3 regions of the Kitasatospora sp. NPDC090308 genome follow, and region 2 is predicted to be linked to each of the others. Evidence: riboswitches for the same ligand, from Rfam matches in the RefSeq annotation. Region 2 holds a riboswitch; each other region holds the start of a gene.
The links. Region 2 has a riboswitch for cobalamin ahead of metE (5-methyltetrahydropteroyltriglutamate--homocysteine S-methyltransferase). Riboswitches for the same ligand answer to the same signal wherever they lie in the genome.

Region 1 (4,591 bases), on a different contig from region 2:
TGGCGGTCCCACGAGGGACGGCTGCGCCCGACCGGCTGGAACCGCACCGACCACCTCTCGACCTGACCGCAGCCCCACGCCGGCACCCCGGGCCCGGACGCCCTGCCGTCGCAGCCCGGCACCACAGCAGCCCGACCCCCGACCTGGCCCCCGCCACGGGGCCGCGAGCGCCGGCGGCCGACTCGGGCGGGCGACCCCCGGCACAGGCACCCCGGGCCCGGACGCCTGCCGGCGCAGCCCGGTGTCCGTGGCCCGGTCCCTCGTTCCAGCCCCCGTTCCGGCTCCCCCGCCGTGCCCCGGTCAGGCGTCCTGGTACTGCGGCCCGGCGGCGCGGCGCGGGCCGCCGAAGGCCCGGCGGTAGGCCTGCGGGGTGGTGCCCAGGCGGCGGCCGAAGTGGTGTCGCAGGGTGGCGGCGTTGCCGAAGCCGCAGCGGGTGGCGATGGCGTCCACGCTCTCGCCGGTGGACTCCAGCAGGTGCTGCGCGAGCAGCACCCGCTGGCCGGTCAGCCAGCGGTGCGGGGTGGTGCCGGTCTCCTCCCGGAAGCGGCGGGCGAAGGTGCGCGGCGACATGTGGGCGAGCCGGGCGAGCTGGTCGACGCCGGTCTCCCGGTCGAGGTGGCGGCGCATCCACTCCAGCACCCCGGCCAGCGACTCGCCGCCGCCCTCGGGCACCGGCCGGTTGATGAACTGGGCCTGGCCGCCGTCCCGGTGCGGGGCGACCACCATCCGGCGGGCGATCGCCCGGGCCACCTCGGCGCCCTGCACCTTGCGGACCAGGTGCAGGCAGGCGTCGATGCCCGCGGCGGTGCCGGCCGAGGTGATCACCGGGTGGTCGTCCACGTACAGCACGCCGGGTTCGACGGTGGTCAGCGGGAAGCGCTCGGCCATCAGGTCGGCGTAGCGCCAGTGGGTGGTGCAGCGGCGGCCGTCGAGCAGGCCGGCCGCGCCGAGCAGGAAGCTGCCGGAGCAGATCGACAGCAGGTGGGCGCCGCGGTCGTGGGCGGCCCGCAGCGCCGCGCAGACCTCCTCGGGGTAGTGCGCGCGGATGCCGGTGGCGGTGGCGATCACCAGGTCGGCCCCGGCGATCCGCTCGGGGCCGTGCGGGACGTCGACGGTGAAGCCGGAGTGGGTGCGCATCGGGCCGGGGCGGTCGCCGACCAGGGCGAAGTCGTAGACCGGCAGGCCGCTCTCGCTCCGGTCCAGGCCGAACACCTCGCAGGCCACCCCCAGTTCGAAGGGGTGGACCTCCTCCAGCACCACGACGGCGACGTTCTCCAGCTTCCGCATCCGGCCAGCATGGCAGTGGCAGGATTTCGTGGCAATGGTGCGTTCCTGCCACTCGTCCGGCCCCGGCCGGGCGCGGACAGTGGAGGCATGACCACCGCACTCGCCCTGCTGGGCCTCCTCGGCAGTTTCGGACTCCTCGGCGTCCTGGTCGGCCGCGACCTGGACCGCAACGGCCGGCACGGCCGCGACGACGTGCACCGGCCGGGCGGCTACCCGTTCGACCCGGACCTGGCCGACCCGCGCCGTCGGCCGTCCGGCACACTGTCCGGATGCGCTCCCCGACCGTCCGCCGCGCCCTCGACCGCGACCTCGCCGGAGCCGGGGAGGTCAGCGTCGAAGCCTTCGTCGGCGACGGCCACACCCGCCCCGACTCCCCCTACGCCGCACTCCTCCGCGACGCCGCCCGCCGCAACCGGGAGGCCGAGCTCCTGGTCGCCGTCGACGACGGCGGGGCGGTGCTCGGCTGCGTGACCTTCGCGCCCGGCGGCACCGCGTGGGCGGACGTCGCGCACCCCGACGAGGGCGAGATCCGGATGCTCGCGGTCGGCGCGGCGGCCCGCGGGCGCGGTGTCGGCCGGGCCCTGGTGCGGGCCTCGATCGCGCGCAGCCGGGAACTGCGGCTGGCCGGGATGGCGTTCTCCACCCGGCCGTCGATGACCGCCGCGCACCGGATCTACGACGCCCTGGGCTTCGTCCGCAGCCCCGCGCGGGACTGGTCGGCGGCGCCCGGCACGGACCTGTGGGTCTACACGACGCGGTTCTGAGGGCGGGCCCGAGCCGGGCCCCGAGCCCGGACCCGAAGCCGTCCGCGGGCCGTCCGCGGGCGGGTTCACGGGCGGGCCCACGGGCCGTCAGTGGGCGGTTCGCGGACGGTTCGTGGGCGGTCGGCGGACGGTTCGTGGGCGGCCGGCGGACGGTTCGCGGACGGTTTCGTTGTCTACGCGCGGCACCGCCGACGCGACACGCGCTACTACATCTGGTGCTTCCAGTTCCAGCCACCACAACATGTATGCTCACTCTCGCTGTCGACGCAGGGGAATCCGGTGCGAATCCGGGACTGCCCCGCAACGGTGAGCGGGTTGCTGCGACGCCCGCGCAGTCCGAGGACCTGCCGACGGTGTGCGACACGGCATCCCCGCAGACGCCATGCAGCACAGCTTTGCCGTCCGGTCTCGCGGGCGGACCGGGGGTGGTCTTCGCGCGCCGGAACGCGTTCTCGTTCCTTCGTGCCGCCCTCCCCTGGCCGCGTGCGGTGCCGGACAACCCGAGCCACGTCCGCCGCCACAGGAGAGAGTGCGCCTTGACCGTCGCCGCCTCAGTCACCCTGCCGTCCCAGGGATCCGCCGACGCCTTCACCGACCCCGGTGCGGCGCTGCTCCGGCTGCTCACCGACCGCAGCACCGACCTCCCCCAGGTGGACCCCGGCCACGTCGCCGCCGCCGCGCTGCGCGGCCGCCACGCTGGCTCGGACTTCGCCGAGCTGCGCGGGCTGGCCGTGGAGGCCGCCGCGTCGATGATCGCCGAGGACCCGCAGTACTCGAAGCTGGCCGCCCGCCTGCTGGCGCTGGAGATCCGCGACGAGGCCGCCACCCAGGGCGTCACCTCGTTCTCCTCCTCGGTGGCCGTGGGCCACGCCGAGGGCCTGATCGGCGACGCCACCGCCGCGTTCGTGGCCGGGCACGCCGGGCTGTTCGACTCGCTGATCGACGAGGCGGGCGACGACCGCTTCGAGTACTTCGGCCTGCGCACCGTCCAGTCCCGCTACCTGCTGCGCCACCCGATCACCCGCAAGGTGGTCGAGACCCCGCAGCACTTCCTGCTGCGGGTGGCGGCGGGCCTGGCGGTCGGCACCACCGAGGAGTCGGTGCGCGAGGTCGCCGAGCTGTACACCCTGATGAGCCGGCTGGAGTACCTGACCAGCTCGCCGACGCTGTTCAACTCCGGCACCCGGCACCCGCAGATGTCCTCCTGCTACCTGCTGGACTCGCCGCTGGACAACCTGGACTCGATCTACAACCGGTACGCGCAGATCGCCCGGCTCTCCAAGCACGCCGGCGGCATCGGCCTGTCCTACTCGCGGATCCGCTCCCGCGGCTCGCTGATCCGCGGCACCAACGGCAAGTCGAACGGCATCGTGCCGTTCCTGCGCACCCTGGACTCCTCCGTGGCGGCGGTCAACCAGGGCGGCCGGCGCAAGGGCGCGGCCTGCGTGTACCTGGAGACCTGGCACGCCGACATCGAGGAGTTCCTGGAGCTCCGCGACAACACCGGCGAGGAGGCCCGGCGCACCCACAACCTGAACCTGGCGCACTGGATCCCGGACGAGTTCATGCGCCGGGTCAACGCCGACGCCGACTGGTCGCTGTTCTCCCCGGCCGACGTGCCGGAGCTGGTCGACCTGTGGGGCGCCGAGTTCGACGAGGCGTACGTCAAGGCCGAGCTGGCCGGCAAGGCCGTGCGCACCATCCCCGCGCAGACCCTGTACGCCCGGATGATGCGCACCCTGGCGCAGACCGGCAACGGCTGGATGACCTTCAAGGACGCCTCCAACCGGGCCGCCAACCAGACCGCGCTGCCCGGCCGCACGGTGCACTCCTCGAACCTGTGCACCGAGATCCTGGAGGTCACCGACGACTCCGAGACCGCGGTCTGCAACCTCGGCTCGGTCAACCTGGGCGCGCACGTCGCCCCCGGCGCCACCGCCGCCGACCTGCTGAACGCGATGGACTGGGACCGGCTGGACGCCACCGTCCGCACCGCGGTGACCTTCCTCGACCGCGTGATCGACATCAACTTCTACCCGACCACCGAGGCCGGCACCTCCAACTCCCGCTGGCGGCCGGTCGGCCTGGGCGTGATGGGCCTGCAGGACGTCTTCTTCCAGCTGCGGATCGACTTCGACTCCGCCGAGGCCAAGACCCTCTCCACCCTGATCTCCGAGCGCATCATGCTCACCGCGTACGAGCGCTCCGCCGACCTGGCCGAGCGGTTCGGCCGGCACGAGGCGTACGGCGAGACCCGCGCCGCCCGCGGCCAGCTGCACGTCGACCACTTCGGCAGCGCCAACCCGCGGTGGACCGGGCGCTGGGAGGCGCTGCGCGCCCGGATCGCCGAGGTCGGCCTGCGCAACTCGCTGCTGCTGGCGATCGCCCCGACCGCGACCATCGCGTCCATCGCCGGCGTCTACGAGTGCATCGAGCCGCAGGTCTCCAACCTGTTCAAGCGCGAGACGCTGTCCGGCGAGTTCCTCCAGGTCAACCCGTACCTGGTGCGCGAGCTCAAGGAGCTGGGCGTCTGGGACCAG
Region 2 (4,591 bases):
TGCTGAGCGTGCTGCTCGCCGTCGCCGCCGTGGTGGCCGGCAAGCAGCTCGCCCCGCGGCTGGGCAACTGGAACGCCACGGTCGTGGCCGGGCTCGGCTACGCCGTGCTGATCGGTCTCGGGTACGTCCTGCTGCCCGCGATCAACGAAGTCCCCGAGGACTTCTCCGCCACCCTGCTCTGGCAGTTCCGGGTCGCGGCCCTGGCCATCCAGCTCACCCTCTGGCTGTCCTTCGGCCTGCTCTTCGGTCACCTGGCCGAGCGGCTCCTGCTGCCCAAGCCGGCCCGCACCGCCGGGCCGACCGCCACGGCGGCCCCCGCCGCCCGCTAGCGGCGCGCCCGACGGGCCGGCACGCACCGCATGCGGTGCGTGCCGGCCCGTCGGCGTTCCGGTCCCGTCCGTCGCGGGCGGGACGTCAGCCGGTCAGTTCTGCCCGCAGGGTGCGGGCGGCGGCGACCAGGCTGTCGATCGAGGCCCGGGTCTCGGTCCAACCGCGGGTCTTCAGGCCGCAGTCCGGGTTGACCCAGAGGCGCTCGGCGGGGATCGCGGCCAGCCCGGCCCGCAGCAGTTCCAGCGCCTCCTCGGGGGAGGGGACGCGCGGGGAGTGGATGTCCCACACGCCCGGGCCGACCTCGGCGAGGTAGCCCGCCTCGGCGAGTTCGCGCGCCACCTGCATGTGCGAGCGGGCGGCCTCCAGCGAGATCACGTCCGCGTCCAACTCCTCGATGGCGCGCAGGATGTCGCCGAACTCGGCGTAGCACATGTGGGTGTGGACCTGGGTGTCGGCGCGGACCCCGGAGGTGGTGAGCCGGAACGCGTCGGTGGCCCAGTCCAGGTACGCGGGCCAGCCGGAGCGCCGCAGCGGCAGCGTCTCGCGCAGCGCGGGCTCGTCGACCTGGATCACGGCGGCGCCCGCCGCCTCCAGGTCCGCCACCTCGTCGCGCAGGGCGAGGGCGACCTGCCGGGCGGTGTCGGCCAGCGGCTGGTCGTCGCGGACGAACGACCAGGCCAGCATGGTGACCGGGCCGGTCAGCATGCCCTTGACCGGGCGGTCGGTGAGGCCCTGCGCGAAGCGATACCAGTCGACTGTCATCGGGTGCGGGCGGGAGATGTCGCCCGCCAGCACCGGCGGACGCACGTACCGGGTGCCGTAGGACTGCACCCAGCCGTGCCGGGTGGCCAGGTAGCCGGTGAGCTGCTCGGCGAAGTACTGCACCATGTCGTTGCGTTCGGGCTCGCCGTGCACCAGCACGTCCAGGCCCGCCCGCTCCTGGTAGGCGACCACCTCGCGGACCTCGGCCTCCATCCGCTTGCGGTAGTCCGCCGCGTCGATCCGTCCGGCGTTCAACTCGGCGCGGGCGGAGCGCAGTTCGGCGGTCTGCGGGAAGGAGCCGATGGTGGTGGCGGGCAGCAGCGGCAGGCCGAGCCGGGCCTTCTGCGCCGCGGCGCGGACGGCGTACGGGGCGTCGCGGCGGATGTCGGCCTCGGTGACGGCGGCGGCCCTGGCCCGGACCGCCGGGTCGCGGGTGATCGGGGAGGCCGCGCGGGAGGCCAGGTCGGCCCGGTTGGCGGCGAGTTGGGCGGTGACGGCGGCGGTGCCCTCGCGCAGGGCGCGGGCCAGCAGGGCGGTCTCGGCGGCCTTCTGCCGGGCGAAGGCCAGCCAGCGGCCGATCTGCGGGTCGAGGTCGCGCTCGGCGGCGGTGTCCAGCGGGACGTGCAGCAGTGAGCAGGAGGGGGCGACGTCCACCGTGTCGGCCAGGCCGAGCAGGGTCGCCAGGGTGGCGAGGGACTTCTCCAGGTCGTTGATCCACACGTTGCGGCCGTCGACCACCCCCGCGACCAGCCGCTTGCCGGGCAGGCCGCCGACGGCCGCCAGGTCGGTCAGGTTGCCCGCCGCCGGGCCGGTGAAGTCCAGCGCCAGGCCGTCGACGGGGGCCTTGGCCAGGGTGATCAGCGCCTCGCCGAGCCGGTCGAAGTACGAGGCGACCAGCAGCCTGGGGCGGTCGGTGAGCGCGCCCAGCTCCCGGTAGGCGCGGGCGGCGGCGTTCAGCTCGGCCGGGGTGCGGTCCTGCACCAGCGCGGGCTCGTCGAGCTGCACCCACCCGGCGCCGGCCGCCCGCAGGTCGGCCAGCAGCTCCGCGTACACCGGCAGCAGCCGGTCCAGCAGGGTGAGCGGCTCGAAGTCGGCGGCCACGCCGGGCGCGGGCTTGGCGAGCAGCAGGTAGGTGACCGGGCCGAGCAGCACCGGGCGGGCCCGGTAGCCCTGGCCGAGCGCCTCGCGCAGTTCGCCGACCTGCTTGGCGGAGTGCGCGGCGAAGACGGTGTCCGGGCCCAACTCCGGCACCAGGTAGTGGTAGTTGGTGTCGAACCACTTGGTCATCTCCAGCGGCGCCACCTGCTGGGTGCCGCGCGCCATCGCGAAGTAGCCGTCCAGCGGGTCGGCCTGGTACGCGGCCCGGTGCCGGGGCGGGACCGCGCCGACGGCGACCGTGGTGTCCAGCACGTGGTCGTACAGCGAGAAGTCGCCGGTGGGGACTTCGGTGATGCCGGCGCCGGCCAGCTGCCGCCAGTTGGCGCAGCGCAGTTCGGCGGCGGTGGAGTGCAGCGCGTCGGCGGTGACGGTGCCCCGCCAGTAGCCCTCGACGGCCTTCTTCAGTTCCCGGTTCCCGCCCTGGCGGGGGTATCCGTGGACGGTTGCCGCGGCTACGGACTTCGCAGTCAAGGGGACTCTCCTCGCGAGCCTTGATCCTGGGTCCGGTGCACAGGAGGCGCGGAAGGGTGCCGAGACCGGGCGGTGCCGCGCTCGACCGCGCCTGCCCGCCTGGTGTCCGTACCGACCCGCCCTCGAGGTCACCGGTCACCGGGTGCGAACGGTCGCACCCGGGCAACGGGCAGGTCTTCGGACTCGCGGGCCCGCCCGGGGAGGCTCGACGCTCCCGGGCACCTACTGGCCGTCGCTTCCCAGGCCCGTCCGGACCCAGTGCGTATGACGGCGGTCGTTCCCACTCACCGCTGCGGGGCAGTCCCGGATTCCCACCGGGTTCCCTCTTGCGACGCCCTGCCTGGCGGACAGGGCGAACCAGTTGCGCGGCCAGTGTAGAACGGACCGGGCGTTCTCCGGTGCGAAGTGCGGCAGCTGTCCGGTCCGTGGGACGCGCGGGCGGACGGCGGACGGGCGGACGGTGGTCAGCCGGTGCCCGGGCGGTGTTCAGCCGTCGGTGCGGCGCAGCAGGTAGCTGTCCATGATCCAGCCCTTGCGGGCCCGGGCCTCGGCCCGCAACTCGGCGATCCGGTCGGCCTGTTCGGCCAGCGGGCCGGAGACCAGGATCTCGTCCTCGGTGCCCAGGTACGCCCCGTAGTGGATGTGCACGCCCGCCGGGTCGATGGCGGTGAACGCGGCCTGCCCGTCCAGCATCACCACCGCGTCCTCGGCGCCCGGCCCGAAGCCCTCGGCGGCCAGCCGCCGCCCGGTGGTGATCCGCACCGGCCGCGCGGTGCGGGTCAGCGTGGTGCGGTGGCGGGCCGCCAGCACCGAGACGCTGCTGACGCCGGGCACCACCGTGTACCCGAACCCGGTCCGCCCGCGCGCCAGGACCCGGTCCAGCACGGCGGTCACGCTGTCGTACAGCGACGGGTCGCCCCACACCAGCAGCGCGCCCGTCCCGCCGTCCGGGAGCTCCTCGGCCACGGCCCGCTCCACCAGGTCGGCCCGCCGCTCCCGCCACTCCTCGACCGCCTCCGCGTACCCGGCCGCCGACCGGTCCCGCGCCGGGTCCACCAGCTCGACCACCCGGTGCCCGGCCCGGCCGTGCTCGGCGATCATCTCCCGCCGCAGCCGCATCAGGTCCTGCCGTTCCTCCGGCTTGTCGAGCAGCAGGAACACGTCGGTGCGGCCGATCGCCTTGACCGCCTCCAGGGTGAGGTGGTCGGGGTCGCCCGCGCCGATGCCGATGACGAGAAGAGTACGCATACCGGCGATTGTGCCTGCTGCCCGGCGCGTCCACCGGCTCGGGTCGGCGCTCCGGCCGGCAGCCCCCGGCGCGCGGAGCCCGGCGGGGCGTCGTGCGCGCGCGGACGCGCGCTGGGCCATCGGACGCACTCCGGCGGGCCGCGGCCGGGCGGCGGCGGGGCGGGGCGTGACGATCGGCGCAGAGCCTCCGTGCGCCCGGCGCGGGGGAGGAAGGTGCGTCGTGACAATGGACCGTCGTCGTTTTCTGACCGTGGGCGGAGCACTGGGGGCGGGGCTCGCGGCGGGCGTCTCCCCGGCCCGCGCGCAGGACCGGGGTGCGGGTGCGGGCCCGGGTTCGGGTCCGGCCTCCGGCGCGGACGCGGGCTCGGTGCGGGCGTTCCCGCCCCGCCAACGCGGGTGGCGGGCCGCGCCGCCGGACTGGCAGGCGCTGCGGCAACGGCTCGGCGACCGGCTGGTGCTGCCCGCCGACCCCGGGTACGGGACGGCGCGGCTCGGCTTCAACGAACTGAACGACGGCCAACTCCCCGGCGCGGTCGCCAAGTGCGCCTCCGCCGACGACGTCCGGGCCTGCCTGGACGTGGCGCGCGGCCACGGCCTCCCGATCGCCGCCCGCAGCGGCGGC
Region 3 (4,591 bases), on a different contig from region 2:
CGCGCTCGCGGGCCCGGAACTCGCGCAGCTGGGCCGGGTCGGGGAGTTCGCCGCGCCAGAGCAGGTGGGCGGTCTCCTCGAAGGAGCGGTGCGCCGCCAGCTCCTGGACGGGGTAGCCGCGGTAGGTGAGGGAGTTGGTCTCCGGGAGGACGGTGGAGATCCCGGTGGTGTCGACGACGACACCGGCGAGGCCGCGGTGGACCCCGGGCGTGGTGGCGGGCATGGGTGAACCTCCGGTGCGTCAGGTGCCGGGCGGCAGGGTGAAGTCGAAGACGGCCGAGTCGAAGGCCGCGTACTCCCGGTAGCCGAGCAGCTCGTACAGCCGGGAGCGGGTCTGCATCCGGGGCAGCAGGGACTCCTGGGTGCCCTCGGCGGCGATGGTCCGCAGGCCGTCCTCGATCGCGCCCATCGCCAGGCGCAGCAGGGTGACGGGGTAGAGGGCGATGTTGTAGCCGAGGTCCGTCAGGGTGCGGGTGTCCAGCAGCGGGGTCCTGCCGAACTCGGTGAGGTTGGCCAGCAGCGGCACGTCCACCGCCGCGCGGAACGCCTCGTACTCGGAGAGGTCGGCCAGCGCCTCGGGGAAGACCGCGTCGGCGCCCGCGTCGACGTACGCCTTCGCCCGGTCGATCGCCGCGCCGAGCCCCTCGACCGCGCGGGCGTCGGTGCGGGCCATCAGCAGGAAGTCGGGGTCGCGGCGGGCGTCGACGGCGGCCCGGACCCGGCGGACCATCTCCTCCCGGGAGGTGACGGCCTTGCCGTCGAGGTGGCCGCAGCGCTTCGGGTTGACCTGGTCCTCCAGGTGGAGCCCGGCCAGCCCGGCGTCCTCCAGCAGTTGGACGGTGCGGGCGGCGTTCACGGGCTCGCCGAAGCCGGTGTCGGCGTCGATCAGCACCGGCAGGTCGGTGGCGCGGGTGGTCTGCTGGGCGCGCTGGGCGATCTCGGTGACGGTGGTGAGGCCGATGTCGGGCAGGCCGAGGTCGGCGGCGAGCACCGCGCCGGACAGGTACGCGGCCTCGAAGCCCAGGTCCTGGATCAGGCGGGCGGAGAGCGGGTTGATCGCGCCGGGCAGGCGCAGCAGCCGGCCGGAGGCGAGCTGTTCGCGGAAGGCCCGGCGGCGCTGGGCGGGGGTGGTGCGGGTGTGCAGCATCAGAACAGGCCCTTCGGCAGGGTCGCGTCGAAGGCGCGCACCGCTTCGGCGTCCACGGCCGGGAACAGCTCGCCGAGGTCGGCGGCCCCGAGTTCGGCGAGGCCGGCCGCGGCGGCGAGGAAGCGCTCCTGGTCGGCCGGGGCGACGATCCCCTCGGCGAGGGTGCGGAACTTGCCCTCGTAGGCGGGCCGGTCGAAGGGCCGGGCGCCGGCCGGGTGGGCGTCGGCCACGCCCAGCTCGTCCTCGACGACCGAGCCGTCGTCCAGCGTGATCACCACGCGTCCGCCGAAGGCCCGGCGTTCCGGGTCGGGGTCGTGGTAGCGGCGGGTCCACTCCGGGTCCTCGACGGTGGTGACCTTCCGCCACAGCGCGACGGTCTCCGGGCGTCCGGCCCGCTCGGGGGCGTAGGAGCGCTCGTGGTGCCAGCCGCCGTCCTCCAGGGCGACGGCCAGGATGTACGGGATCGAGTGGTCGAGCGTCTCGCGGCTCGCGGCGGGGTCGTACTTCTGCGGGTCGTTCGCGCCGGAGCCGATCACGTGGTGGGTGTGGTGGCTGGTGTGCAGGACGACCGAGCGGACCCGCTCCAGCGGGCCGGCCTTCCCGCGCAGCCGCCGGGCCAGGTCGATGACCGCCTGGGCCTGGTACTCGGCCGAGTACTCCTTGGTGTAGGTGTCCAGGATCGCGCGGCGCGGCTCGTCCGGCCCCGGCAGCAGCACCCCGTAGTCGGCGGACGGGCCGTCCAGCATCCAGGCCAGGAAGCCGTCCTCGCCCTCGTAGACCGGCGACGGCGAGGTCTCGCCGCGCATCGCCCGGTCCACCGCCTCGACCGCCGCCTTCCCGGCGAACGCGGGGGCGTACGCCTTCCAGCTGGAGATCTCGCCCTTGCGGGACTGCCGGGTGGCGGTGGTGGTGTGCACCGCCTGCTGGACGGCCTGGTAGGTGACCTCGGTCGGCAGCCGCAGCAGCGCCCCGAGGCCGCAGGCGGTGGCCGCGCTCAGGTGCGCGACGTGGTCGATCCGGTGCGCGTGCAGGCAGATGCCCTTGACCAGGGCGACGTGCACCTCGTACGCCGCGACGACGCCCCGTAGCAGGTCCGCGCCGGTGCGGCCGGTGTGCTGGGCGACGGCCAGCAGCGGCGGGACGTTGTCGCCGGGGTGCGAGTAGTCGGCGGCCAGGTAGGTGTCGTGGAAGTCGAGTTCGCGCACGGCGGTGCCGTTGGCCCAGGCCGCCCACTCCGGGGAGACCCGGGTGCCGCTGCCGAACACCGAGGCGCCCGGGAGCGCGGCCCGGTGCGCGGTGGCCTGGGCGCGGGCGACGGCGACCGGGCGGCGCAGCAGCGAGGCGACGGCCACCGCGGCGTTGTCGATCACCCGGTTGACGGCCGTGTCCGCGCAGGCCGCCTCCGGTTGCTCGGTGCCGGCGGCCACCTCGGCGAGCTTCCAGGCGAGTTGGTCCTCGCGCGGGAGGCGGTCGGCGCTGGGGTGGACACGGACGCGGTGCTCGATCACGGGACTCCTCGGAGGCGTCGGCGGCTGGGGTGCGCATGATCGAGACTGCCGGTCGGACCGCGGGCGGTCCAGCAGGCCGAGCTGCGGAATCCGCACCCGGCGGACCGGTGAATCGGCGAATCCTGCGAAGAACCGGAGGCGCAGCGCCGACCGGGACGTCCGTCGGCGGGACGCGCGCGCCCTTGACCCGGCCTCCGGCGCCTCGCCATGATGGGCCGTCATGTTTCCCGACTCCGCCGTCGGGGGAAGTCCGGTCCGAATCCGGCGCTGACCCGCAACGGTAGGCCGTCGACGGCTGTCGACGGCGAGCCCGATCACCCGGTGGCGGAGGTGTACGTCCACTCCTCCCGTCGTGGTCTGCGGGCCGGAGCTCCGAGGGCTGAGCCGCCGCGCGCCACCTCCTCCGGGCCCCGCGCGCAGGTTCGGAAAGGCTCTCCATGACCGTGCTCCGCCGCCCCCTGCGCCTGCTCGCGATACCGGCGCTCGCCCTCGCGGCCACGCTCCCCGCGGCCGTCCCCGCCCGGGCCGCCCCCGCCCAGGCCGCCCCCGCCCGGGCCGTCCCGCTCCCCGCCGGCACCGCCACCCTCCGGCCGGACGCCGCCGCCGCGGGCTGGCTGGCCCGCCAACTCGTCGACGGCGACCACTTCGAGACCGTCTTCGACGGCACCGCCTACCCCGACCAGGGGCTGACCGCCGACGCCGTCCTGGCCTTCGCCGCCGCCCACGGCTCCGACACGGCCGCCGCCCGCGCCACCGCCTGGCTCGCCAGGCCGGAGAACACCGCCGGCTACCTGGGCGACGGCACCACCGAGGCGTACGCCGGAGCCACCGCCAAACTGCTGCTCACCGCCGAGGTCCGCGGCGAGAACCCGGCCGCCTTCGGCGGCGTCGACCTCCCGGCCCGCCTGCGCTCCCTCCGGACGGCCGCCGGCCGCTTCTCCGACCGCTCCCAGTGGGGCGACTACAGCAACTCCTTCGGCCAGTCCCTGGCCGTCATCGCCCTCACCCGCACCCCCGCCGGGGCCCCGGCCGCCGCCGTCGACTTCCTGGCCGGCAGCCAGTGCGCGGACGGCGGGTTCCCGGCCTCCTTCGGCCAGGCCACCTGCACCGCCGACCCGGACGCCACCGCGCTCGCCGTCCAGGCCCTCGCCGCCACCGGACGCGCCGCGAAGGCCGCCGCCGGACTGAACTGGCTGAGCGCGCACCAGAACGCCGACGGCGGGTTCGCCGCGGCCGGGGCCACCGCCTCCAACGCCAACAGCACCGGACTGGCCACCCAGACCCTGCTGTCCACCGGACGCCCCGTGGCCGGGCTCAAGGGCTGGAGCGCCCTGGTCGAGCTCCGGCAGGGCTGCGCCGCCGACCCGGCCGTCCGGGGCGCGGTCGCCTACGACGCCACCGGCTTCGACCCGGGCAGCGCCGCCCGCGCCACCGCCCAGGCGGTCCTCGGGCTGAGCGGCACCCCGCTGGTCGCCCTCTCCGCCCACGGCGCCCGCCCCGCCGCGCCCGCCCTCGCCTGCCCGGCCCGCTGAACGCCCTGACCGACTGGCCCCCGAAACCAAGGAGCACCCGCATGAGCGACACCCTCGCCCCCGCCCGTCCGGCCCGCCGCGTCCTCGGCTCGATCGCCGCCGCGACGGCGCTGACCGCCGGCCTGCTCGGCGTCTCCGCCGTCCAGGCCCCCCAGGCGCAGGCGGCGGCCTGCTCCGGCACCACCGGCGTCACCGTCGTGGTCGACTTCACCGCCCTCGGCGGCGGCATCCAGACCGGCTGCGCCCCGGGCGACCCGGCCAGCGGCCTGGCGGCGCTCACCGGCGCCGGGTTCTCGTACGCGTTCCACCCGCGCTACCCCGGCTTCGTCTGCACGGTCAACAGCCTGCCGACGACCTGCACCAACCCCAGCGGCAGCGCGTACTGGTCGTACTGGCACGCCCAG

Region 1: it holds a riboswitch for cobalamin, as region 2 does, so the genes downstream of both, ACIQVD_RS06620 (ribonucleoside-diphosphate reductase subunit alpha) here and metE (5-methyltetrahydropteroyltriglutamate--homocysteine S-methyltransferase) in region 2, are expected to answer to the same signal.
Region 3: it holds a riboswitch for cobalamin, as region 2 does, so the genes downstream of both, ACIQVD_RS26045 (prenyltransferase/squalene oxidase repeat-containing protein) here and metE (5-methyltetrahydropteroyltriglutamate--homocysteine S-methyltransferase) in region 2, are expected to answer to the same signal.

The regions. Positions count from the first base shown of each region.
Region 1 covers NZ_JBIVXY010000002.1:585,339-589,929, reverse strand. The annotation lists gene ACIQVD_RS06635 (histidine phosphatase family protein) at 1-66, shown strand, start outside; gene ACIQVD_RS06630 (helix-turn-helix domain-containing protein) at 301-1,287, opposite strand; gene ACIQVD_RS06625 (GNAT family N-acetyltransferase) at 1,557-2,051, shown strand; cobalamin riboswitch at 2,280-2,418, shown strand; gene ACIQVD_RS06620 (ribonucleoside-diphosphate reductase subunit alpha) at 2,588-4,591, shown strand, end outside.
Region 2 covers NZ_JBIVXY010000021.1:3,195-7,785, reverse strand. The annotation lists gene ACIQVD_RS31380 (CbtA family protein) at 1-329, shown strand, start outside; gene metE (5-methyltetrahydropteroyltriglutamate--homocysteine S-methyltransferase) at 415-2,721, opposite strand; cobalamin riboswitch at 2,872-3,098, opposite strand; gene cobF (precorrin-6A synthase (deacetylating)) at 3,208-3,969, opposite strand; gene ACIQVD_RS31365 (FAD-binding oxidoreductase) at 4,220-4,591, shown strand, end outside.
Region 3 covers NZ_JBIVXY010000013.1:118,961-123,551, reverse strand. The annotation lists gene ACIQVD_RS26060 (bifunctional 2-methylcitrate synthase/citrate synthase) at 1-223, opposite strand, end outside; gene prpB (methylisocitrate lyase) at 242-1,147, opposite strand; gene ACIQVD_RS26050 (MmgE/PrpD family protein) at 1,147-2,655, opposite strand; cobalamin riboswitch at 2,863-2,996, shown strand; gene ACIQVD_RS26045 (prenyltransferase/squalene oxidase repeat-containing protein) at 3,093-4,187, shown strand; gene ACIQVD_RS26040 (flagellar hook-length control protein FliK) at 4,229-4,591, shown strand, end outside.